Regions from separate parts of the Arthrobacter sp. R3-55 genome, predicted to be linked through region 1. Evidence: riboswitches for the same ligand, from Rfam matches in the RefSeq annotation. Region 1 holds a riboswitch; each other region holds the start of a gene.
What was found. A riboswitch is a leader RNA that binds a small molecule or an ion and turns the genes downstream of it on or off. The one in region 1 is predicted to bind thiamine pyrophosphate.
Positions count from the first base shown of each region.

Region 1 (5,959 bases):
GACGGTGCGGCGGGGACGGGCTTGGCCTGTCCTTGGACCGCAGCGGCCATCAAAGTCAGGGACAACACGGTGGACACGATTCCAAGAATCAGGCCGACGAGCCAGACAACGAGCGTGATGATCCACGCCTTCTTCTTATTTTCCGGATAGCCCTGCAGCGGGCGGCCTTCCTTGTCCCGCGCATTGCCGGTCAGCGTGATGATGAGGTCCACGATGGACCAGATGCCGAGCCCGCCCGCCGTGAGCAGCTTGGCAATGCCGGTGCCGATCTTGCCCAAGTAGAAGCGGTCGACACCGAGGCCACCCAGAAGCAAGGACAGGAGCCAGGTGACCATGAAGGACTTGGCGGGGGTGCCCGTGCCGGGTGCACCGTAAGGGCTGGAAGAGATCCCTGGCTGATACGGGGACGGCGGTCCGCCCTGATACTGGCCCTGGTTGCCGTAGGCACCTGATGCAGGCGGTACTGGGGGAGTTCCGTTCCCGTTGTCGGGCATGGGCGGGTAGCTGGGGTTACTCATGAATCATCCTTCAGGGAATGGGTGCGAGGAGGAGGACACATGGCCCGCAGGCAGGCCGGACGGTCAACTCACTTCCAGTAAGCCTAGTAGCACCCCCGTCTCTGCCGGCAAACCATCAGGGAGGCTTGTGGATAGCCAGGGATACTCTTGGACCATGGGCACTTCCCGGGACGTCGCAGATTCTGCGGGACAACTCGCGCCTGAACTGCTGGGCGCCATGGCTTACGGAGAATTGTCCGCTTTCGGCCGGCTTTCATCCGACTCCCGATTCGCTCCAACCCTCCACGACAGATCGGTGCTGGCCAAAATTGCGGTCGGAGCCTACGGAAACTTCGCGTTGTTGAGTGATCGGCTCACAGAGATGGGCCTCGATCCTGAAGAGGCCATGATGCCCTTCCAACGCTCCTTTGACCACTTCCATGAACGCACCAAACCCGCGGACTGGTTCGAATCCGTGATGAAGGCCTACGTCATCGACACCGTCTCCTCGGACTTCTACCGCGCTGTAGCCACCTTCCTTGACCCCGCAACACAGCAATTCGTGGAGCGGGTGGCTTCACCTGACCAAGCAACGGAAGTGCTTCGTGTCCTGCTGCGGCGGGCCTTGGCCGATGACCCGCGGCTGGCTTCACGCTTGGCGTTGTGGGGGCGCCGGTTGGTGGGGGAAGCGCTCACGCAGGCGCAAAGGGTGGGCATGGAGCACCCACAGTTGGGCCCGACACTGAAAAGCGGTGGTGACGCCCGTGCGTCAGTCAAGAGAATGACAGGCGAGCTGGCCGAGCGGCACTCGCGCCGGATGACGGGACTGGGCCTCACCGCATAGCGGCGTGGCGGGGACTAAGCCTGAACTGCCTGTATCAGGCGGCGTCCAGCGCCTCCAGCAACGACTTCGCTGCCGTCGTCGGGTCCGTGGCTTCGGTGATGGCACGGACCACCACGATCCTGCCGGCCCCGGCAGCCACTACCTGCTCGACGTTGCTGAGATCAATCCCTCCGATGGCAAACCACGGCAGGTGCACGGCGCCGTCGGTGGTCTCCTCCGCACGCTTGCTGGCTTCTGCGGCATATGTGACCAAGTCCAATCCCACAGCTTCACGGCCGGGTTTGGTGGGTGTCGCCCAGAGGGGACCAACGCAGAAATAGTCCAGGCCTCCATCGCCCGGGGAGGCTGCGATGGCCGCATTGACCTGCTCAGGGGAGTGGGTGGACAGGCCGATGGCGGGCTGCGGCAGCAACGTTCGAGCCACCCCCAAAGGCAAGTCCTTTTGCCCGATGTGGAACACCGGAGCCCCGGAAACACTGGCAACATCGGCGCGGTCATTGACGGCCCATAGCCGTCCGTGACGTTCGGCAACTCCGCGCAGGACCGCCAGCAACTCCAACTCTTCGGCAGCTTCCAAGGTTTTGTCGCGCAGCTGGATGATGTCCACTCCGCCTTCGAAGGCGGCATCAACGAAGTCTTCAAAATCGCCTTGCCGTCTCCGGGCATCAGTGCATAGATACAGGCGGGCGGTGGCGAGGGCGTCAGTCGGGGTCATGGAAACCAGAGTAGTTCCTCTAAACTGGGCACGTACTGCGGGAGCCGCGACGTCCGTTATATGACTGTCCGGCTGAGAGGGCTTCAGCGCCGACCGCTTGACCTGATCCGGCTAGTACCGGCGTAGGGAAGGAAACCGGAATGGCAGATTCCCGCCACACCACCATGCATGCCGATGTTGCCGTCATTGGTGGCGGCGTCATCGGCTTGGGCGTCGCTGACGAAGCCCGGCGGCTGGGCCGCTCAGTGGTGGTGATCGATCCCGCACCGGCTACCGGAGCCACGTTCGCGGCCGCCGGAATGCTGGCCCCCGTCAGCGAACTGCACTACCAGGAGGAAGACCTCCTGGAGCTGATGCTCGAGTCGTCCCGGTTGTGGCCGGCGTTTGCGGCCAACCTGGGTAGCAGAGGGCAAGACACCGGATACCGCACGACGCCGACGCTTGCCGTGGGTGCCGACGCCGCGGACCGCCGGGCGTTGGCAGATCTTCGGGCAGTACAGCTTGCTGCCGGCCTGGAGGTTGAGCCGTTGTCCCTGCGCGACGCCCGCGATCGCGAGCCACTCCTCAGTCCACAGATCTCCAGCGCCTTCGATATTCCCGCGGACCACCAGGTGGATCCCCGGAAGCTGGCCTCATGCCTCCTGTCGGGGTTGGCAGCCCACTGCGCCGGTGACTCCACATGGGTCCACGGTGCCGCGGGCGGTTATGCCGTAACTGCCAAGGCAAACAGCTTGCTGTGGGACGGAGATCGCGTAGCAGGAGTGGAAATCGAGGGTGATGGCACTGTCCTCGCCGCGGAAACGGTGGTGGCAAACGGGCTGGGAGCGGCCGGACTGGCCGGACTCCCGGACGGTCTGACCCTGCCCGTGCGCCCGGTGTACGGCGACATCCTGAGGCTTCGGGTTCCTAAACACCTTCAGCCGCTCCTCAGCTCCACGGTCCGCGGAATGGTCCGTGGAGTGCCCGTCTACATCGTGCCCCGCGACGACGGCACCGTGGTCATCGGGGCCACCCAGCGCGAGGACGGATTGTCAGCGTCCTCCCAGGCGGTCTCAGCAGGCGGCGTCTACCAGCTGCTGCGGGACGCCCAAGTACTGGTCCCCGCAGTGGCCGAACTCGAACTGCTCGAAGCAACAGCCCGGGCACGCCCCGGAACACCGGACAACGCTCCGTTGCTGGGGCGGGCAGCCGGTCCCACCGGGGATGTTGACGGCCTGGTGATCGCCACGGGGTTCTTCCGGCACGGAGTCCTCCTGACGCCCGCAGCGGCACGGATCGTGGGTGAGCTGATTAACGGCTCGTCAGACCACCGGTGGGCAGCTTTCCGCCCGGACCGTTTCAGTGCAGCGCGGGTTCATTGATGGGCCATCAATGAACCTGCGCCGCCCTAATCTCGAGAACAAGGAAACAGCATGAACATCAAACTCAACGGATCCGATCACGCAGTGGCCGATGACGCATCGGTCAGCACCGTGGTCACCGCCGTCACGGGCCGGGTCCTGGACCACCGCGGACAGGCGGCCGACGGCGGCAAGCTGGGTGTCGCCGTCGCCCGTAACTCCGAAGTGGTGCCGCGGAGCCAATGGGCTGCAACGGCGCTCGCCGACGGAGACGAACTCGAACTGGTAACAGCAGTCCAAGGAGGCTGAATCATGACAACAGCAAATACAGAGGTCCGCACGGACGCCCTGGTGATCGACGACGTCGTCCTCGGCTCCCGGTTGATCATGGGCACCGGGGGAGCCCCCAGCCTGGATGGGCTGGGCGCGGCGCTCCTGGCCTCGGGGACTGAGCTCACCACCGTTGCCATGCGCCGCTACTCACCGGCGGAAACGGGATCGCTTTTCCAGCTGCTGGTGGACCACGGCATCCGCGTGCTGCCCAACACCGCAGGCTGCTTCACAGCCAAGGACGCAGTGATGACTGCGGAACTGGCCCGGGAAGCCTTGGAAACTGATTGGGTGAAGCTGGAAGTCATCGCCGACGAACACACGCTCCTTCCCGACGCCGTGGAACTGGTTGAGGCAACAGAGCAACTGGTCAACCGCGGATTCAAAGTCTTCGCCTACACCAATGACGACCCCGTTCTGGCTTTGCGCCTGGAAAATCTGGGGGCCGCCGCGGTGATGCCACTTGGCTCGCCGATCGGAACAGGCCTGGGTATCTTGAACCCGCACAACATTGAACTCATCGTCTCCCGGGCCTCAGTCCCCGTGGTGCTCGACGCAGGAATCGGGACCGCCTCCGATGCCGCCCTTGCCATGGAACTGGGCTGCGACGCAGTGCTGCTGGCCACCGCAGTGACACGGGCGCAGAATCCGGTGCAGATGGGCGAGGCCTTCAAGCACGCTGTGATCGCCGGTAGGCTGGCCAGGCAGGCAGGACGGATTCCGCGGCGTGAGCACGCTTTGGCGTCATCGGCCATGGAGGGCCGGGCAGAGTTCCTCTAGCGCCTGGCAGGATCTTCGGGCGAAGGAGCGGACGTGGCTGGAAGCAAGGACCACCTGACACAAGCAGAAATCGACGCCGCCCTCCTGCGGCTTCCCGATTGGAAATACCAGGACGGCCTGGTGACCGTCTACAAAACCCCGACGGCGGCCAAGGCGCTGGCACTTATTGCCGCGGTGGGAGACATCGCTGAACAACAGAACCACCATCCCGATCTGGAATGGCGCTACAACAGGGTCCACGTCCGGTATGTGTCCCACGATGCAGGTGGGCAGGTCACCTCACGCGATGTCGCCGCTGCAACCTCTGTGAGTGAAGCGGCAGCAGGGCTCGGTGCAATGGCTCAGCCGGAGCGTTATCCGGGATCGTGAACAGTTTCGTTAAACAGCAGTGACCGTCGCCCGAGGGGCGGCGGTCACTGCTGTCTAAAAAGCTGCTTGAGTCTTGGCGCCTCAGGGCCTTGGCGACTCAGAGCCGCAGTGCCTTGGTGAGCGCGGCAGTATCATGCTGAGTGCGTATCCGGCCCAGGAAAACCACGACGCCTGCGGCGGCGGCAGTTCCCAGAACGATCGGCAAGAGCCAGGGAATCCAGGTTGCCCCGGGCTGATAACCCAGGCCGGCGCTGATGAACGCAATCCAGCTCAGGGTGCCCACAGCCACCGAAACACCCGCAGGTAAGGCGATGCCGTACTTGCCGTGTCTTTTGTCGTTGGCCCACACGATGAAACCGGTGGCTACGGTAGCCAGAACCACCACAACGAGTGAAAGCATGAAGACTCCTTAGCGGACTGCGTCAGCGGGACAGGCCTTAGAGGGCGCCGAAACCGACGCGACGAACTTCCTCGGCACCGATTTCCACGTAGCCCAGAACGCTGCCGGGAACAATGATCTGGCGGCCCTTTTCATCGGTCAAGCGCAGTTCCGAGCCCTTTGACACGGCCTCTGCCACGATTTTGGCCACGGCGTCTGCATCCAAAGCGGATTCGAGCACGATTTCACGGCCAACGTTCTGAATGCCGATCTTTACTTCCACAGCAAGGCCTCCAAGCCAATCAAGTTGTAAGTCAGTCCTCTATTTGTAGCCTAGGACTCTTTGGGGAATCGACTGATTCCGCGCCAAGCTAAACGATAGATCAGATCACTGGCCACATCGAGGTCAAGGTTCCCGTCCGTTTCGAGCCAATAGCGGGCGCTGACTTGCGCCATGCCGGCCAGGCCGCGGCCCAGGAGCTGGGCTTCCAAAGGTGGCAACTTGGTGTCCTCGGCAATGACATGGGCCACCGCATCAGCGAACGTTTTGTTGAAGGTCTCCAAACGGGAGCTGACGTCGGGATCGTTGATGAGGTCCGATTCGAAGACCAAACGGTGGGCTTGGTCATCATCGGCGATGAACCGGTAATAGGCCCGCATGACGGCCTTGACGCGCTCCTTGTTGTCCGTGGTGGAGTTCAAGGC
Region 1 covers NZ_CP096423.1:1,540,221-1,546,179, forward strand. The annotation lists gene M1D51_RS07260 (TM2 domain-containing protein) at 1-518, opposite strand, end outside; gene M1D51_RS07265 (ferritin-like fold-containing protein) at 673-1,341, shown strand; gene thiE (thiamine phosphate synthase) at 1,376-2,056, opposite strand; TPP riboswitch at 2,084-2,202, shown strand; gene thiO (glycine oxidase ThiO) at 2,197-3,417, shown strand; gene thiS (sulfur carrier protein ThiS) at 3,469-3,705, shown strand; gene M1D51_RS07285 (thiazole synthase) at 3,709-4,506, shown strand; gene M1D51_RS07290 (4a-hydroxytetrahydrobiopterin dehydratase) at 4,540-4,875, shown strand; gene M1D51_RS07295 (hypothetical protein) at 4,973-5,275, opposite strand; gene M1D51_RS07300 (DUF3107 domain-containing protein) at 5,313-5,537, opposite strand; gene M1D51_RS07305 (TetR/AcrR family transcriptional regulator) at 5,588-5,959, opposite strand, start outside.

Region 2 (5,959 bases), 340 kb from region 1:
TTGGGCGCCGAAGTTTCCGGTGCCCTGAACCCGAGCCAGCAGATCGTCAAGATCGTCAACGAGGAACTCGTGGAGATCCTTGGTGGTGAGACCCGCCGTATCCGCCTGGCTAAGACCGGCCCGACCATCATCATGCTCGCCGGCCTCCAGGGTGCAGGTAAGACTACCCTCGCCGGCAAGCTGTCCAAATGGCTCAAAGCCCAGGGCCACAGCCCGATGCTGGTGGCCTGCGACCTTCAGCGTCCCAATGCAGTCACGCAGCTCCAGGTGGTTGGCCAGCGCGCGGGCGTGCCCGTGTTCGCTCCGCACCCCGGTGCCACTTCCGAGCTGGAGCACCCTGCCGGGGACCCCGTAGCCGTCGCGAAGGCCGGTGTTGAGGAAGCGCGCCAGAAGCTGCACGACGTCGTAATCGTTGACACCGCCGGCCGCCTCGGTGTCGATGCCGAAATGATGGATCAGGCCCGCCGCATCCGCCAGGCGATCATCCCCAACGAAGTTCTCTTCGTCATTGACTCCATGATCGGCCAGGACGCTGTCAACACGGCGATGGCGTTCGATGAAGGCGTCAACTTCACGGGCATCGTGCTGTCCAAGCTCGACGGCGACGCCCGCGGCGGTGCTGCGCTTTCGGTGGCCTCGGTAACCGGTAAGCCGGTCATGTTCGCGTCCACCGGTGAAGGCCTGGACGATTTCGAACTCTTCCACCCTGATCGCATGGCTTCCCGCATCCTGGACATGGGTGACGTCCTCACCTTGATCGAACAGGCTGAGAAGGCGTGGGACAAGGATGAAGCGGCCCGGATGGCGAAGAAGTTCGCCGATCAGGAAGACTTCACCCTGGACGACTTCCTGGCCCAGATGCAGCAGATCCGCAACATGGGCTCCATGAAGAAGATGCTCATGATGATGCCGGGTGCGCAGAACATCCGTCAGCAGCTGGAGAACTTCGATGAGAAGGAGATCGACCGTGTCGAGGCAATCGTCCGGTCCATGACGCCGCACGAGCGCGTAGCTCCCAAGATCATCAACGGCTCACGCCGTGCCCGTATCGCCAAGGGTTCCGGCGTCCACGTGTCCGAGGTCAACGGCCTGTTGGAGCGGTTTGCCCAGGCCCAGAAGATGATGAAGAAGCTAGCCCAGGGCGGCGGCATGCCGGGAATGCCCGGAATGCCTGGCCTTGGCGGCCCGGGCGGAGGACGCAAGGGCGGCAAGAATGCGCCCAAGAAGAAGGCTCGTTCCGGCAATCCGGCAAAGGCCGCACAGGAACTGCGGGATGCCGAAGCCAAGCGGGCGAACGCAGCCTCGGCAGCGCCGTCGGGTGCGGCTTTCGGACAGGGCGCGGCGGACTTCGACCCCTCTTCGCTCAACCTTCCCAAGGGCTTCGAGAAGTTCCTCGGTAAATAGGCTGTGGCCGGCATCCCAACGGCGTTTGCAGTTGGGATGTCAGGGCCGTGGAATAGGCTGAACCAATGCATAAGCAGCGCGTAGTCTTCGTTCACGGCCTGGGTAGTTTCGGTGCCGCTGCCTGGCCGAAACAGCACGGCATGGCCCTTGCCTATGACGCGCTGTTCCTACGCCGGCACGGCTTCGACGCCGCTGCCGAACCATTGGAATCGAGCGTCGCCGCTGACGTTGCCATTGTCATCAATGCCCTCGCGGATTCGGGCGGCGGCCATGTGGTTGCGCACGAGCAAGGTGCCATTTCCGCCATGCTTGCAGCTATCGAGCGCCCGGACCTGGTGTATTCGCTGAGCCTGGTTGAGCCTGCCTGCCTGTCCCTGACTGCCGAGCTTCCAGCCACCGCATCCCACCGTGCCCTCATGGGGCCGCTGTTCGATGTCCGCAACCAGCTCAACGATGCCGACTACCAGCGTGAGTACTACCGCCGGGCGTTCTCTGCCGAGACCGGGGGATTGGATTCTCCCGAAGCCCGGCGTTCAGCCCGCAGGCTCAGGCTCCAGGCCCCGCCATGGGATGCTCCGCTGCACATTGTCCCCGGCGTCCCTACCTTGGTACTCACTGGCGGGTGGGAACCCCTCTACGAGGAAATTGCCGGTTATCTCCAGGAGACCGGCGCCCTCCGCCGGGTAGCAGCGGGAGGGCACCGGCCCCAGGACTCACTGGACGGAGATCACATTATCCGTTCGTTTGTTGCGGACGTCAGGCGGGCCATGTCAGTCCAGGCTTCCTGAACCGGCCTCAACTGCGGTGGGGACCTGAAGTTCCGGCAAATAGACTTTTCCACCCGAGGCCAGGAATTCCTGGCTCTTCCCGCGCATGCCGCTGTACATTTCTGTGATCGCTGCTTGTGCTTCCGCTGATCCGTATTCGTCCCGGATGTCCTGGCTGATGCGCATCGAACAGAACTTGGGGCCGCACATGGAGCAGAAATGAGCGGTCTTGGCAGGTTCTGCCGGCAACGTTTCGTCGTGGAATGCTTCCGCCGTCTCCGGATCCAGCGAGAGGGCGAACTGGTCGCGCCAACGGAACTCGAACCTGGCCTTGGACAGCGCATCGTCGCGTTCATGGGCCCCGGGATGGCCCTTGGCGAGGTCGGCGGCATGTGCTGCGATCTTGTAGGTGATGACGCCCGTTTTCACGTCATCCTTGTTTGGAAGGCCCAAATGTTCCTTGGGCGTCACATAACAGAGCATGGCAGTCCCGTATCTGGCGATCTCGGTGGCACCGATGGCTGAGGTGATGTGGTCATAGCCAGGGGCTACATCGGTGACCAAAGGTCCCAAGGTGTAGAACGGAGCTCCCTTGCAAAGTTCCTGCTGCCGTTCCACGTTCTCCCTGACCAGGTGGAACGGCACATGGCCCGGTCCTTCCACCATGACCTGGACATCGAACTCCCACGCCCGCTGCGTCAGCTCGGCCAGGGTGTCCAATTCGGCAAACTGGGCGGCATCGTTGGCGTCGGCGATCGCACCCGGTCGCAGGCCGTCGCCCAGGGAGAAGGCGACGTCGTAGCGGGCGAAAATTTCGCAGAGCTCGTCAAAGTGGGTGTACAGGAAGTTTTCCTGGTGGTGCGCCAGGCACCAGCCGGCCATGATCGACCCGCCGCGGGAGACGATTCCGGTCACCCGGTTGGCCGTCAGGGGCACATAGCGCAGCAGCACGCCGGCGTGGATGGTCATGTAGTCCACGCCTTGCTCGCATTGCTCCATCACGGTGTCCCGGAAGATCTCCCATGTCAGCTTGTTGGCTTCGCCGTTAACCTTTTCCAGGGCCTGGTAGATGGGGACGGTCCCGATCGGGACAGGGGAGTTGCGGATCAGCCACTCCCGCGTGGTGTGGATGTCATCACCGGTGGAAAGGTCCATGACGGTATCGGCACCCCATTGTGTAGCCCACTGCAGCTTGTCCACTTCTTCTGCGATGGAGCTGGTAACTGCCGAGTTACCGATGTTGGCATTGATCTTCACCAGGAAGGCTTTGCCGATGATCATCGGTTCTGACTCGGGGTGGTTGATGTTGTTGGGAATGATGGCCCGCCCCGCGGCTACTTCGCTTCTGACCAGCTCAACATCACAGTTTTCCCGCAGTGCGACGAACTGCATCTCAGGAGTCACCATCCCCTGCCTGGCATAGTGCATCTGCGTGACGGTCCTACCTTCGACGGCGCGTCGAGGCACTGGTTTCGCGCCCTTCCATTCCGCTGATGCTTCCCCGCGCCTAACCGCGGACCTTCCGTCATCGAGCAGGTTTCGTTGCCGCCCGGAGTAGGCCTCGGTGTCTGCGCGGTCCTCGATCCAGGCAGCGCGGAATGGTTCCAATCCCATGATGGGGTCACTGCCGGGACCTGCCGTGCGGTACACCTGGAACGGGTGGTTGGCTTTGCCGTTCGGGGAAGGTTCCAGCGCGATCTCCGTGAAGGGAACCCGGATTCCGTTCTCCTTATCCTCGCGGTAGGCCAAGGAATGGGACTTCATGGCCTGGGTCGCGGATCCAACCGCATTTTGGGCAGGGCTGTGCTGTGTTTTGGTGGTGCTCAAAGGATTACTCACTTCCTTCGCCGGCATTACCCGGACAGGTTCAACGGTCGCAGACTGCTTCAGTCCGATCTCAGCCCCTGCAAGGGCACCCGTGTGGTCGTAGACGAAGCTACCACAGCTGCCAACAGGCACCCAGTCACATGCGTGCACCAACCTTCAAGGCACTGCGGCAGACTAGGCTTTTTCCATGGCCACCATCGAATTTTCCGGACCCGTGCTCGTCTCGAGCAGCGAGGAACGCCACGGGATGTGGTCCGTGGACGGCATCCTGACCTTTGTCCGTCCCGCGAAGGCGCCGGACCGTGTACTGGATGGCTGGGTCCTCCCGGGTTTTGTTGACGCTCACTGCCACATTGGTCTGGGAGTGGGCGGCGCCGTTGGCGAGCAGGCCACCTTTGCCCAGGCCCGGGCCGACCTCGACGCCGGTACGCTGTTGATCCGCGACGCCGGGTCTCCCAGCGACACCAGATGGGTCCAGCAGCGTACAGACTTGCCCCGGCTGATCCGGGCGGGCCGGCACATTGCCCGGAGCCGGCGGTATATCCGTGGGTTGGGCCACGAAATCGAACCCGGCGATCTCGTCGAGACGGTTCGGAAGGAAGCCCGGGACGGTGACGGGTGGGTGAAGTTGGTGGGGGACTGGATTGACCGGGGCCACGGCGATCTCGCCGCCTCGTTCCCGGCCGACATCGTGAAGGACGCCATCTCCGCCGCCCACGATGAGGGCGCCAGGGTAACCGCGCACTGCTTTGCCGAGGACACCATCGACCACATGCTAGATGCCGATATTGATTGCATTGAACATGCAACGGGCCTGCTGCCGCGGCACATTCCCCGCTTGGTGGAGCAGTCCGTGCCGATCGTTCCCACGCTGGTCAATATCGCCACCTTCCCCGATATTGCCGCCCAGGCTGCTCCGAAGTTTCCCGACTACGCGGACCATATGATGCGTCTGTGGGAGCGGCGGCGCGAGCGTGTGCTGGAGGCCTTTGAGGCGGGCGTGTCAATCTACACGGGCACGGATGCCGGCAGTGTGATCAGGCACGGCAGGATCGCCGATGAGATGAAAGAACTGCACGACGCCGGCCTGCCGCCGGCGGCGGTCCTGGACGCCGCAACCTGGGGCGCCCGTGAGTGGCTGGGAGCCGAAGGGATCAGCGAAGGGGCGAGCGCCGACGTCGTGCTGTGTTCCGAGGATCCGCGGCTCCGGCTGGAGAGTGTTTCCCGCCTCCAACACATTGTTCTTCGTGGTTCACTGGTTCGTTAGGAATAAATTGAAGCTTCAAGTAATTTAGTCTGTAGAAGGTGTCGATAGGCGGCACCGCGGAAACAGGAGCTTCGCATGACCACACCATTGAGCCAGGATCTTCTGCCGGCTGAACTCACCATGGGCACGGTAATGCTCAAGGTTGGCGACATGAAGGTCATGAGTGACTATTATCAGCGGGCCCTTGGCCTGGAAATCGTGGCCGAGCAGGACGGCGGTTTGTATCTTGGGCGCGTCGGGAAGCCGGTGGTGCATCTCGCTCCGGCGTCCGGCCTCCGGATTCCAGGCCGCGGGGAGGCGGGTCTGTTCCATACGGCCATCCTGTTCGAAGACCAGCCGTCCCTGGCCGCGACGATCGCTACCGCCGCCGAATACGAGCCCCGCGCCTTTGCGGGCAGCGCCGACCACCTGGTCAGCGAAGCGTTCTACTTCACAGACCCCGAGGGCAATGGCATTGAGCTCTACTATGACAAGCCGCGGGAACTGTGGCAGTGGGACGGCAAGAGCGTGGTGATGGACAATGTGGCCCTGCCGCCGCAGCGATTCCTCCAACAGCACCTCAACGAAGCTGCGGTGACCGGCCAACACCAGGCGGCGGCGGGAATCGGACACGTCCACTTGCAGGTAGGTGACGTCGCAACTGCCCAGCGCTTCTATGTGGAAACCCTTGGTTTTGAGCGGACCGCGGGCTGGC
Region 2 covers NZ_CP096423.1:1,881,030-1,886,988, forward strand. The annotation lists gene ffh (signal recognition particle protein) at 1-1,404, shown strand, start outside; gene M1D51_RS08770 (alpha/beta fold hydrolase) at 1,470-2,192, shown strand; gene thiC (phosphomethylpyrimidine synthase ThiC) at 2,175-3,998, opposite strand; TPP riboswitch at 3,994-4,101, opposite strand; gene M1D51_RS08780 (amidohydrolase family protein) at 4,186-5,265, shown strand; gene M1D51_RS08785 (VOC family protein) at 5,341-5,959, shown strand, end outside.
Region 2: linked by a shared signal. The riboswitch ahead of thiC (phosphomethylpyrimidine synthase ThiC) and the one ahead of thiO (glycine oxidase ThiO) in region 1 are both predicted to bind thiamine pyrophosphate.

Region 3 (5,959 bases), 1.0 Mb from region 1:
TTCCGTGCCTCCGAGTACTGCACTGAATTCCTGGTCGTGGGTCACGGACACCACCGCCGTACCGGCATCCAACAGCTCCGAAAGAAAGGACGCCAGCTCGGCCCAGGTATTGGCGTCCTGGCCGAACGTTGGCTCATCGAGCACCAGGACCTTGGGGTGCGCAGCCAGGACCGTGGCCACCGAAAGCCGCCGCTTCTCGCCCCCGGAGAGCGTGTAGGGGTTGGCATCCACCAGGTGTGTGAGTCGCAGCCGCTCCAGGAGCTCGTCCACGCGTTCCTCACCGTGGCCCAAATGCCTGGGACCAAACATCAATTCGTCCAGCACGTTGCCTGTGACAAACTGGTGCTCCGGTTCCTGGAACACCGTGCCGATACGGGAGATCAGCTGCTCCGCTTTCCACTTGAACGGGTCAATACCCGCACCCTCGGAAAGCTCGACGGCGGCACTCACCGTACCGTCCACCGGCGCCAAAAGACCGGCCAATGTGAGCGCAAAAGTGGACTTGCCGGCACCGTTCGGTCCTGTGACCGTCAGGGCTTGGCCTGCCCTGACCTGTGCACTGATCCCGGATTGCGCGGGGACGGGCGGTATGGTTTTGAAGCCCTTGCGCCGCGGTTTTTCCCGGGACACGGCCAGATCCTGGGTTGCCAGGAGAAGCTGCGCGGTGTCGGGCTGGTTCAGGCGGCCCCTGGTTGCAGGAACGTACCCCGGCACCCAGACACCGGCCGACATCAGCATGGTGCGGGCTTCGGACAGGACCTGGTCCGGTGGGCCGTCCAAGAGGACGCCGGCGGTTGACCCAGGCGCCAGGACCACAATCCGGTCCACCAGGTCCTTCCATACGGACACCCGGTGTTCCACAACCACCAAGGTGGCACCGGTCTTATCCAGGCAGCGCCGAACAGCATCACGGACTTCCAGCACTCCGGCCGGATCCAGGTTGGCCGTCGGCTCGTCCAAGAGGATCAGGCCGGGGCGCATCGCCAAAATACCGGCAAGCGCAAGGCGCTGCTTTTGGCCTCCGGACAGTGCCGCCGTCGGGTGATCCAGTGGCAAACCGCCGCCGGCAGCGGTGCGCAACCCGACGTCGTCGAGCGCTTCATGGACGCGGGACCAAATCTCCTCGCGCGGAACGGCAAGGTTTTCCGCGCCGAAAGCGACGTCGTCACCCACCCGGGACAGCACCACTTGCGTCTCGGGGTCCTGCTGCATCAGCCCTGCGCGCCCACGTTGCTCGCGGGGCGCAACACCGTCGATCAGCAGGGAGCCGGTCTCGTCAGAGTCGTCTTCCTCATCGCTCAGCACGCCGGCAAGGGCATGCAGGAGCGTGGACTTGCCGGCACCCGAAGGCCCCAGCAACAGCACGCGCTCTCCCGGTTCAATCCGGAGATCGAGGCTTTGAACGGCGGCTTGGGCCCGGCCGGCATGCCGCCAACCCCAGCCCTCAGCTGAGATGGCGGCAGGCCTCACCGTGCCGCTTTGCGTGGCGGACATCAGCTGAAGACTGGCTCCGAAGCGGCCTTGCGCGATGCGAAGGAGCTCAGCACGCCGGTCTTTGCCAGGCCGCGGGTGGCGATCCAGGACAGTGCGCCGGCGATTATTGCACCGGAAATCGTGGTGAAGGTGATGTAGGCCAGTTTGTCGACGGCCTCGTAGGCAATGTTCCAGCCCCAAGGCAGGAAGGAGTCGTTGAGACCGCAAAAGAGGCCCGCACCGGCGCCGGCAAGGAGGGCAGCCGGCAGGTTGAACTTCTTGTACCGGAAAGCGGCAAAGATGAGCTCGGCACCCAGACCCTGCAGAACGCCGGAGATGAGTACCGTGGTGCCGTACTGCGAACCCATGATGAGCTCCCCTGTAGCCGCAACAGCTTCACAGAAGAGCGCTGCCCCTGGCTTGCGGATAATGAGCATGCCCAGCACTGCGGGGATCATCCAACCACCGGCGATCAAGCCTGTCAGGGGCGGATATGTCGCGTTCATGGGGATGGACACCAGAGCAGCGCCCTGGGACCAGGCCCAGAAGATCACGCCGCCGGCAATGGCGATCAAGGCCGCCACAACAATGTCTACAACACGCCAGTTATAACTGGTCTTCTTCACGTTTACCGTGGTCATTTTCTGCCTCCTGAGGTTACAGGAGGGGAAAGTGCTCCCCGGATCCCGGGATCGGCTTGCGCCGCCCGTTTCCGGACACTCTGAGAAGCTCGACTCCCTTGCGCCGGTACTAACCGGATCAGGTTCGAGGGTCTGCGGCTGTCCGCACTCTCAGCGCCCTCGCGTCACCTGCATCTCTGCAAGGAACGACGGCGGCGCTCCCCTGTCGTTATCAAATCTGCCCTGATGGGCTGGTTCAGTTTACACCTGGGCGTGTTGCCGGCGCTGGCCCCCTGCCGGAATGCGGTCACAATCGGCTCTGCCCGTGCCCGTTGCGAGGCCCGCTCTGCGCCCCACCCCCGGGATCTCACACGCACACCAGGCCCCACAACAAAACCCACCCACGTTGCGAGGCCCGCTCTGCGCCCCACCCCCGGGATCTCACACGCACACCAGGCCCCACAACAACCCCCCCTACGTTGCGAGGCCCGCTCTGCGCCCCACTCCCGGGATTTAGCACGCACACCAGGCCCCACAACAACACCCACCCACGTTGCGAGGCCCGCTCTGCGCCCCACCCCCGGGAATTAGCACGCACACCAGGCCCCACAACAACACCCCCTACGTTGCGAGGCCCGCTCTGCGCCCCACCCCCGGGAACTAGCACGCACACCAGACCCCACAACCCGACCTGAGAGAATGAACCAGCAGAATCCACCGCGGCAAAAGGGGCACCTCCATGACTGACCTTCCCCAGCACGACCTCCCCCTTCCCACTGATGTATCCGAACCCCGGCTCGCTGCCAGCGTCATCCTGCTCCGCGATGCACCCGGTGGTCTCCAAGCGTTCGTCCAGCACAGGGTGAGCACCATGGATTTCGCGGCCGGAATGGTGGTCTTCCCGGGAGGCCGGGTGGATGCTGCGGACGAGTCAGGCTGGGACTACCCAGCGGACCTGCTTGAACGCCACGCCGCCGCCTGGCATTCAAGCTCAATCGGCACCGACCATTCACAGGCGCCCACCCGTGCCGGCACGGTCCTCAGTGCCGCAATCCGTGAAGTCCAAGAGGAGTCCGGGCTGAGCATCAGCGCCACGGATCTCCGCCCTTGGGCCAACTGGATCACGCCCACGGACATGCCGAAGCGCTTTGACACCTATTTTTATGTTGCCAAACCGGCCCCGGAAGCTACCCCCCGGCATCAAACCACGGAGGCGTGGCAGTCGTTGTGGATGCCCGTGGATCAGATCCTGGAATCCGAAGCAGCCGGGACCCTGAAGCTCATGCCGCCCACGTATTACCTGCTCAAAGAAATTGCGGAGTTTGAAACCGTTGAGGCTGTGTGGTCCGCAGAACACGCGGTCGTTCCGGTACTGGCACCGGCGGGTTCGCTGGCTGCGTTTCTGAAGGAGCGGGAAAGCCGCCGCTAGCGCTTGGGTGGGCCCACGGCCAGCTAGGCTGGGGGCATGAACCTCTTCTTCAAGCTGCTGGGCACCGGAGTGAGCCTCGGAGCAGGCTTCGTCGGTACAAAACTCGTCAACAAAGGGTGGGAAAAGGCCACTGGCAACAAGCCGCCCCTGGGCAATGACGACATGGAGACGAGCTTGCGTTCCGCACTGACTTTCGCCCTGATCTCGGCCTTCGTCAGCACGCTCATCCAAGTCCTGGCGAGCAGGGGCACTCAGCGCGCCATTGCACGCTTCGCCAAGACCCACGACATCGTCTAGGCACCAACAGAAGCAACGCGGGGTCACTTCCTGCCCATCCCTCAGGGGATTCAGGGCCGGAGGTGACCCCGCGTCGTTCTAACGTTCCGTGGGCTCTTGCCCCGCAGCTGCCCGCTGCACAACGGCCTCGAGTTCATCCTTCGTGAGCATCTCGCGGTGGCCGTGCTTGGTGCGGTAGGCGGAGCGGCCCACCATGTGGGCGGACACCGGTGCGGTCAGCAGTTGGAAGATCCATGCCACCAGAAGGACAGGCCACACCCACCACGTCCGCATCTGGAGGCCGATCGCGGCAAGCATGAGGAACAGTCCCAGAACCTGCGGCTTGGTGGCTGCGTGCATGCGGCTCATGAGGTCCGGGAATCGCAGCAAACCGATGGCAGCACCCAGGGACATCAGCGCACCAACCACCAGGAACACAGCGGTGACGGCATCGATCACGGCATCCACGCCGGTTGCGTCAGGACTCATTGCTCTGTTCCCTCCGTTCCGCGACGAACCGTGCAACGGTCACCGATCCAATGAACCCGATCACCGCGAGGGCCACCAGCAACATGAGGTTGTTGAGGTGCCTGTTCATTGCCATGTCGATTGCAAGGGCAGCGCCCAGGATGGCCAACAGGACATCCGATGCCAGAACCCTGTCCAGCAACGACGGGCCGATCGCGATGCGGACAATAGCCCCTGCCGCGGCCAAGCTGAGGATCACAGCTGTGGCGACGAGAACAAATTCCTTCATAGCGTTGCCCCTTCCATTCCCGGACGCTGTTCGGAATCCAAGGCCGCGACTTCTTCCCGAGTGCCCATGATCCGGATCAATCGCGCCTCGATGACGCGTGTTTCCTCACGGATCTTTTGGATATCCGCTTCTTCATAAATATTGAGCGCGTGCAAGTACAGGGTGGACGTTGAGCGGTCCACTTCCACCACCAGCGAACCCGGGATCAACGAGATCACGTGGCCCGTGGCCGTCACCATCAGGTCCGAGTGGCTCCGCAGGGGAACGGCGACGACGGCGCTGCGCACCTTGGGTCCCTTGACTACAGCCAGGAACAACACCAGGAAGCTCGCTGCCACCACTTTGCCCAGGAACATCAGCGCGAAAGGAATGGCGCGAAGGATGTTGAACCGGCCGCTGAGCTCCACCGGCGGAAGATAGAACAACTTGGCAACCAGGACTGCGATCAGGGCACCGAAAAGCAGGTTCCCCGGGCTGAAGTCCCGCCACAGGGCGCCCCAGACAATGACCAGCCAGATGAGCAGTGGGAGCTCGGTGCGGAATGAGATGGGCTTACGGCTCATTTGGCATCACCCGTCTGTGCTTCCTCGGGCTGGGCAAGCGGTGGCACTTCGACAGAATCGCCCAGGACCGAGTGGATATAGGCCGAACGGTCCAGCATGATCCCTGCGGAACCGTCGGCCACCTGGAAGAGTGGACCCGCGAAGACCGTCAGCGCAACACCGAAAACCACCAGTCCCGCCGTCGAGCCCACCATGGTGCGCGGCAGGACGCCCACGTTCCCGGGGGTCATGAGCACCGGGTCCGGATACTCGGCGTCTTCGGGCTTGCGCCAGAAGGCCCTGTTCCAGACACGGGCGATTGCCAGGAGTGTCAGAAGGCTGGTCACCACCCCGCCTACCACCAAAGTAATGGCCAAGGGCGTCCCCAGTTCCACACCTGCTTGCAGGAGGCCGAGCTTTCCAAGGAATCCTGAGAATGGCGGGATGCCCGCCAGGTTCATGGCTGGAATGAAGAACAGCAGGGCCAGCAACGGGGAGAGTTTGGCCAAGCCTCCCAACCTGTCAATGGACGAACTGCCGCCCCTGCGTTCTATGAGGCCTGTGACCAGGAACAGGCTGGTCTGGACAGTAATGTGGTGCGCCACGTAGAAGACTGCGGCGCCCAAGCCAGCGACGGAACTCATGGCCAGGCCGAACACCATGTACCCGATGTGGCTCACCAGGGTAAACGACAAGAGACGTTTGATGTCGCTCTGCGCCAGGGCACCCAATATGCCCACCACCATGGTCAGCAACGCCACCACCATGAGCGGAACGTTCAGCGTGTCCCCGGGGAACAGCAGCGTCTCGGTGCGGACCATGGCGTAGACACCCACCTTGGTCAGCAACCCGGCGAACACTG
Region 3 covers NZ_CP096423.1:511,821-517,779, reverse strand. The annotation lists gene M1D51_RS02505 (ABC transporter ATP-binding protein) at 1-1,494, opposite strand, end outside; gene M1D51_RS02500 (ECF transporter S component) at 1,494-2,114, opposite strand; TPP riboswitch at 2,192-2,328, opposite strand; gene M1D51_RS02495 (NUDIX hydrolase) at 2,833-3,522, shown strand; gene M1D51_RS02490 (DUF4235 domain-containing protein) at 3,559-3,819, shown strand; gene mnhG (monovalent cation/H(+) antiporter subunit G) at 3,898-4,287, opposite strand; gene M1D51_RS02480 (monovalent cation/H+ antiporter complex subunit F) at 4,277-4,555, opposite strand; gene M1D51_RS02475 (Na+/H+ antiporter subunit E) at 4,552-5,118, opposite strand; gene M1D51_RS02470 (Na+/H+ antiporter subunit D) at 5,115-5,959, opposite strand, start outside.
Region 3: linked by a shared signal. The riboswitch ahead of M1D51_RS02500 (ECF transporter S component) and the one ahead of thiO (glycine oxidase ThiO) in region 1 are both predicted to bind thiamine pyrophosphate.

Region 4 (5,959 bases), 430 kb from region 1:
TGCCCGGGCCACCATTGGTGGCGTGGCGGTGGGGTGCGTGGTGGTAGTCAAGCAGGGTGGTGGTCTGGGCGGACACGCGAAGGATGACATCGCCACCGTTACCGCCGTTGCCGCCGTCAGGGCCACCGAGCGGCTTGAACTTCTCCCGCTTGACAGAGACACAGCCGTGGCCGCCGGTTCCGCCGGATACGTGCAGTACTACCCGGTCTACAAAGCTCGCCACGTGAATCTCCTCATTTGCTGCCTTACAGCGTTTGTTGCTGTTGCCAGCGTTGTTGCAAAAACCAGTGCGCCCAAAGCGCCCTAGTCGATTGTAATGCGGTTAAAAGAACGGTGGAGCGGGCCATTTTTGGCCCGCTCCACCGGTTCAGAACTTGTTGTTACTCTGCAGCTGCAGCAGCAACGATGTTCACTACGCGACGGCCGCGGCGAGTACCAAACTCAACCGCACCTGCCTGCAGGGCGAACAGGGTGTCGTCGCCACCGCGACCGACGCCTGCACCGGGGTGGAAGTGCGTGCCACGCTGGCGAACGATGATCTCGCCTGCGGAGACTACCTGACCACCGAAGCGCTTGACGCCCAGGTACTGTGCGTTGGAGTCACGACCGTTGCGAGTGGAACTCGCGCCTTTTTTGTGTGCCATGTGAAATGCCTGCCTCTAAATTTCTGGGGAAACTGAAAAACCTGAACAGCGGGTAACGAGAGTTACGCGATGCTGGTGATCTTGATCTTGGTCAGTTCCTGACGGTGACCCTGACGCTTCCGGTAGCCGGTCTTGTTCTTGAACTTCTGGATGACGATCTTCGGACCACGGAGGTCCTCAAGGATCTCAGCCGTCACCTTGACGTTGGCCAGTTCCGCAGCTGCGGAGGTGACCTTCTCGCCGTCAACCAGGAGCAAGGCGGGCAGCTCAAGCGTGCTGCCGGCTCCACCGGGGACGCGGTTAAGCGTTACGTAGTCTCCAACGGAAACTTTTTCTTGGCGGCCGCCTGCGCGGACAATCGCGTACACCACTTGGGTACTCACTTCTCTCGACGTTTATAACTAAATTTGCGTGCGGAACCTGAACCGGAATCGGGCTTGGTTCGCGCTGTGCCTCAACGCCGTGGACTTCTGATCGAAGTCCGCGAGTCATCCCATGAACAATTCCAAGGGGCATAACCCAAGTGTTGGCGTAAGCACCGAAGATCAAGATTACGCTAGTTTGACCTTCAGCTGCAAATGAGGCCGGGTCCGGAGGCTACCACGTGACTTGCATCACCCGTTGTAACGGACTCTCCCGGCACCGTGCCCATACAGCCTACAGGGTTTGGGCCCAATTAACGCGATTTTGCCCGCGACGCGCTGTGACAGCGCTGATATCCGGCAATCAGTGCCCCTCGTCAGGACAGTCCGGCGAAGAGCCTTGGAGCATCGAAGAACGCAGTTTCGTACCGGCAGGACCACGTAAAAGCCTCCACCATGGCTGCCCGCTCTGCCTCCGAAGCTGCCGCGGCAGCGCCATCCGTGAAATTGATCGCATTCCTTGTGGCAGCGGCAAAGTCTTCGTCAGCGTAGGTCCTGAGCCAGTCGGCGTAGGGGTGCCCTGCCGGGGCCCCTGCCTCCAGGAACGCCCCATGAAGCTGTTGGCCGACCTCCGCGTACAGCCAGTAGCACGGCAGGATGGCCGCGAGCAGCACGGCGTAACTGCCGGTGGCAGAGGACGCCAGCAAATGGTCCACATAGGACTTCGTGACCGGTCCGGTCACCGATGACGCCTCCCGGGTGCTGAGCCAGTTCCTGTGCAGTTCGGACTCTACTTCGAGGCACTGCTGCGACGCTTTGGCCCAGAACAGCTGCTCCTTCTCGGTAGGAGCAAGGGCTCCAGCACGCGCCAGGACCCTGGAGTATCCATTGAGGTAGATGGCGTCCTGGGCTAAGTAGTAATTAAATGCTTCTTCGGGGAGGTCTCCCGTTTTCAGGCCGTCGATGAAGCTGAGCTTGTAGATTGCCTCGAGCTCCGGCGTGGCCTCTTTCCAGAGCGCAGCAGCGAAATCCCCCGGCCTGAGCACCTTTTGGTGGTGGAAGTGGTGAACCGGCCCGCTTCCGCGGCCGACGTCCAGACTGTCCGAATGCAGCAAGGCCCTGAGCAGCCACGGCTTGACCTCACGCAAGGAAGACTCCCAATCGCCGGTGCGCGCCTGGACAGTAGCCAGGGCCGAGGACAACGAACACCCTGTTCCGTGGCTGTTCTTCGTCTCCACGCGGGGTCCAAAGACCTCAATAACGTCCTGACGCAGGAGTCCACTGGTGTTGACCAATGCATCCGGGCATTCTGCCCCCGCCAAGTGCCCGCCCTTGACCAGGACCGTATTGCCGCACTCAGCAGCGAGGCGTTTGCCCTGGTTCAGGGCCGAAGCCCAGTCAACTGCCTCGGGCTCCCCCAACAGCATGGCGAGTTCGGGCAGGTTGGGGGTGATCAGGTCGGCCAAGGGAAGGAGGGCACGCAGTGCCGTCTCGGCGGAGGCGCGCAGGAGTCGGTCGCCACTGGTGGCCACCATCACCGGGTCCAGGACCACGACGGCGGGACGAACCTCCTCGAGCCAGCTGCGGACCTCGTCAATAACCGCTGCATCGCCGAGCATCCCGATCTTGACGGCATCGATGGCGATGTCCGTACTGATGGCTTCCAATTGCCTGCGCAGGAAATCCACCGGGGGAACATGGACAGCACTGACGCCCAGGGTGTTCTGGGCGGTCAGTGCGGTGATGGCCGCCATGCCGTAGCCGCCGTGGGCAGCGATACTTTTCAGGTCAGCCTGGATACCGGCACCACCGGAGGGGTCGGAGCCCGCGATGCTCAGTACACGGGGCGTCTCCGGTCCGGAAACAGCCAGCGGATACACAGGAGGATACGACGATACCGTCATGGGGACATCCCTTCGCCGGTGCTAACCGGACAGGTTCAACGGGTCTGGATCTCAGCCTGGCCCAATGCCCGGCACCCCGTGTCAGTCCACCAGCGTAGCCGGGCAGCAGCCTGGCCCGGCAACTGCGCCACGCTGAAGACCGGATATGACCGTTGAGAGCGCACAGCAAAGGGCCCCGCAATACCCGCCTGTGACGGTTACTGCAGGGCCCTTGCGGATCAGGTGCTAGAGCTCCGAAGCTGGTACGCCGACGCCCAGGATGATGGGCTCCGCGGACGGAGCCTTCTTGGCCGGCTCGGAAGGTGCTTTGGCCTCGTGTGCCGTTCCACTCGCTGCCGAAGCAGTGACCTCGTGGTGTTCAACGCTGGTTTCATTGGCCGCACCCTGGGCCCGGCTCGCACTGCGGTTACGACGTCCTCGGCGGGACTTTGAGGCCGCAGCAGCTTCCGGATCCACTTCGGCAGGCTTCGACGCGCCGGTTTGCGGAGCTTCGGCCGCCTTGGGAGCGAGGACCTCTTCGGGGTTCCCGGCAGGAGCCGCACCGAGGTGGGAAAAGGCTTCGGCCAGAAGGTCCAGGCTCATCACCGGTTTGGCTGCCGGTGGTTCCTCATGGTGTTCCCCGAACGGCAACGCAACCTCTTCGCCACCAAAACGCAGGACCGGCGTCGACCGTGAATCCCGGCCGGCGTCCTGGTCTGCTTCGCGGGCGCCCTGCCCGCCGGACTCGCTCCGGGCTGCAGAATCACCCGGTGCCTGGTGCTGACCGGCCTCCCGTGCCTGCTCTTCGGCGCGGTGAACTTCGTCGTCATGCAGGTGGGCGGCATGGGCGGCAGCGGCAATCGTAGCCAGTGCAGCCCGGGTTGCCTCAGCCTTGGCCTGCCGGGCCGGATCCTGCGGTTCGGTGGAGGCAGGAGGCGCGGCCGGTGCGGTGTGGACCGGAGCCGGGGCTTCCGCGATGGCCTGTCCCCCGCCCTTTCCACGGCGGCGCTTGCGCTCAGTCCGGGCTGTGGGCTGCTGCGTTTCAGTATGGGGACGGTGGTGCTCAGCGGCCACGACGTTGGCCCGGCGGTGCTCCACGGGTTCGTCGTGGGTCACCACGCCGCGGCCGGCGCAGTGCTCGCACTGCTCCCCGAAGACCTCCAGGAGGCCGGTACCCATGCGCTTACGGGTCATCTGAACCAGGCCCAAGGAGGTCACTTCGGCCACCTGGTGCTTGGTACGGTCACGACCCAGGCACTCAACCATGCGGCGGAGGACGAGGTCGCGGTTGGATTCAAGGACCATGTCAATGAAGTCGATGACAATGATGCCGCCGATGTCACGCAGGCGGAGCTGGCGAACAACTTCCTCGGCAGCTTCAAGGTTGTTCTTGGTGACGGTTTCCTCGAGGTTTCCGCCGCTGCCGGTGAATTTGCCGGTGTTGACGTCCACCACGGTCATGGCTTCTGTGCGGTCAATGACCAGCGAACCGCCGGACGGGAGGAACACCTTGCGTTCCAGCGCCTTGTGGATCTGCTCGTCAATGCGCCAGGCAGCGAAGATGTCCTGGTCCTTGGTCCACTTCTCGAGCCGGCCCACCAGGTCAGGGGCAACGTACGTTACGTAGGCCTCGATGGTGTCCCAGGCGTCATCGCCGGAAACGATCAGTTTGGAGAAGTCCTCATTGAAGACGTCACGGACCACCTTGATGGTCAGGTCCGGTTCGCCGTAGAGAAGTTCAGGAGCCAGGACCTTGGTGGAAGACGCTTGCCCTTCGATGCCTTCCCACTGTGCACGCAGACGGTTGATGTCATGGGTCAGTTCTTCTTCGGATGCACCCTCGGCAGCAGTGCGGACAATGACACCGGCGTTTTCGGGCAAGCGGTCCTTCAGGATGCGCTTGAGACGGTTGCGTTCGACGTCGGGAAGCTTGCGGGAGATGCCGGTCATGGAACCACCGGGAACGTACACCAGGTACCGGCCGGGGAGGGAGATCTGGCTGGTGAGGCGGGCACCCTTGTGGCCCACGGGATCCTTGGTGACCTGGACCAGCACAGAGTCGCCGGACTTCAAGGCGTTCTCGATCCGGCGCGGCTGGCCTTCGAGGTTGACGGCATCCCAGTTGACTTCACCGGCGTACAAGACGGCGTTGCGGCCGCGTCCGATGTCCACAAAGGCAGCTTCCATGGACGGCAGGACATTCTGGACCTTGCCCAGGTATACGTTGCCGATCAGGGAATCCTGCTGGGTCTTGGAAACGAAGTGCTCAGCAAGCACACCGTCTTCCAGGACACCGATCTGAATTCTGTCGTCGCGCTGGCGGACAATCATCTGGCGGTCCACCGACTCGCGGCGGGCCAGGAACTCGGCCTCGGTGATGACCTGGCGGCGGCGTCCGGTCTCGCGGGATTCGCGGCGGCGCTGCTTCTTGGCTTCAAGCCTGGTGGAGCCTTTGACGCTGGTAACGCGGTTGGAAGGCGCAGTTTCCGTGATCGGGCGGGGCGCACGGACACGGGTCACCGTGTTGGGCGGATCGTCGTCCGATCCGCCGGTCAGTTCGAGATCCTGGTCGCCACGGCGGCGGCGACGGCGGCGGCGCGAGGTCACACCTTCTTCGGAAGATTCAGCAGCGGGGGCTTCCTCGTCCTCAGGCTCGGCGTTGTCCCCGGCTTCATTCTCTTCGCGTTCGGTTCCCCGGCGGCCGCGGCGGCCACGGCTGCGACGGCGACGACGACTCCCGGCATCTTCCAGCTCATCCTCGGCGCCGGACTCGGCCTCTTCCCCGGGCTCCTCTTCCTTCTCCTCTACCGCGGCAACGCGGGGAACAGTGGTGAGGTCCGGAGCCTGGAAGATCATGGACGTGATGGAGACAGGCTCCATGAACAGGGAGGTGGACGCAGCCGGAGCAGCTTCTTCGGCAGGCTCTTCCGTGGCGGCTTCAGCTGCAGGTTCTTCAGCTGCTACCTCGGCGGCCGGCGCCTCCGGCTGGGAGTTGTGCTCCGGCGTCGTGTTTTCGCCGACGACTTCCTCAACAGCCGGCTCCTCAACGGCCTCAACCTTGGGCTTGGCA
Region 4 covers NZ_CP096423.1:1,966,242-1,972,200, reverse strand. The annotation lists gene obgE (GTPase ObgE) at 1-223, opposite strand, end outside; gene rpmA (50S ribosomal protein L27) at 381-644, opposite strand; gene rplU (50S ribosomal protein L21) at 707-1,015, opposite strand; gene M1D51_RS09215 (bifunctional hydroxymethylpyrimidine kinase/phosphomethylpyrimidine kinase) at 1,384-2,910, opposite strand; TPP riboswitch at 2,901-2,999, opposite strand; gene M1D51_RS09210 (Rne/Rng family ribonuclease) at 3,136-5,959, opposite strand, start outside.
Region 4: linked by a shared signal. The riboswitch ahead of M1D51_RS09215 (bifunctional hydroxymethylpyrimidine kinase/phosphomethylpyrimidine kinase) and the one ahead of thiO (glycine oxidase ThiO) in region 1 are both predicted to bind thiamine pyrophosphate.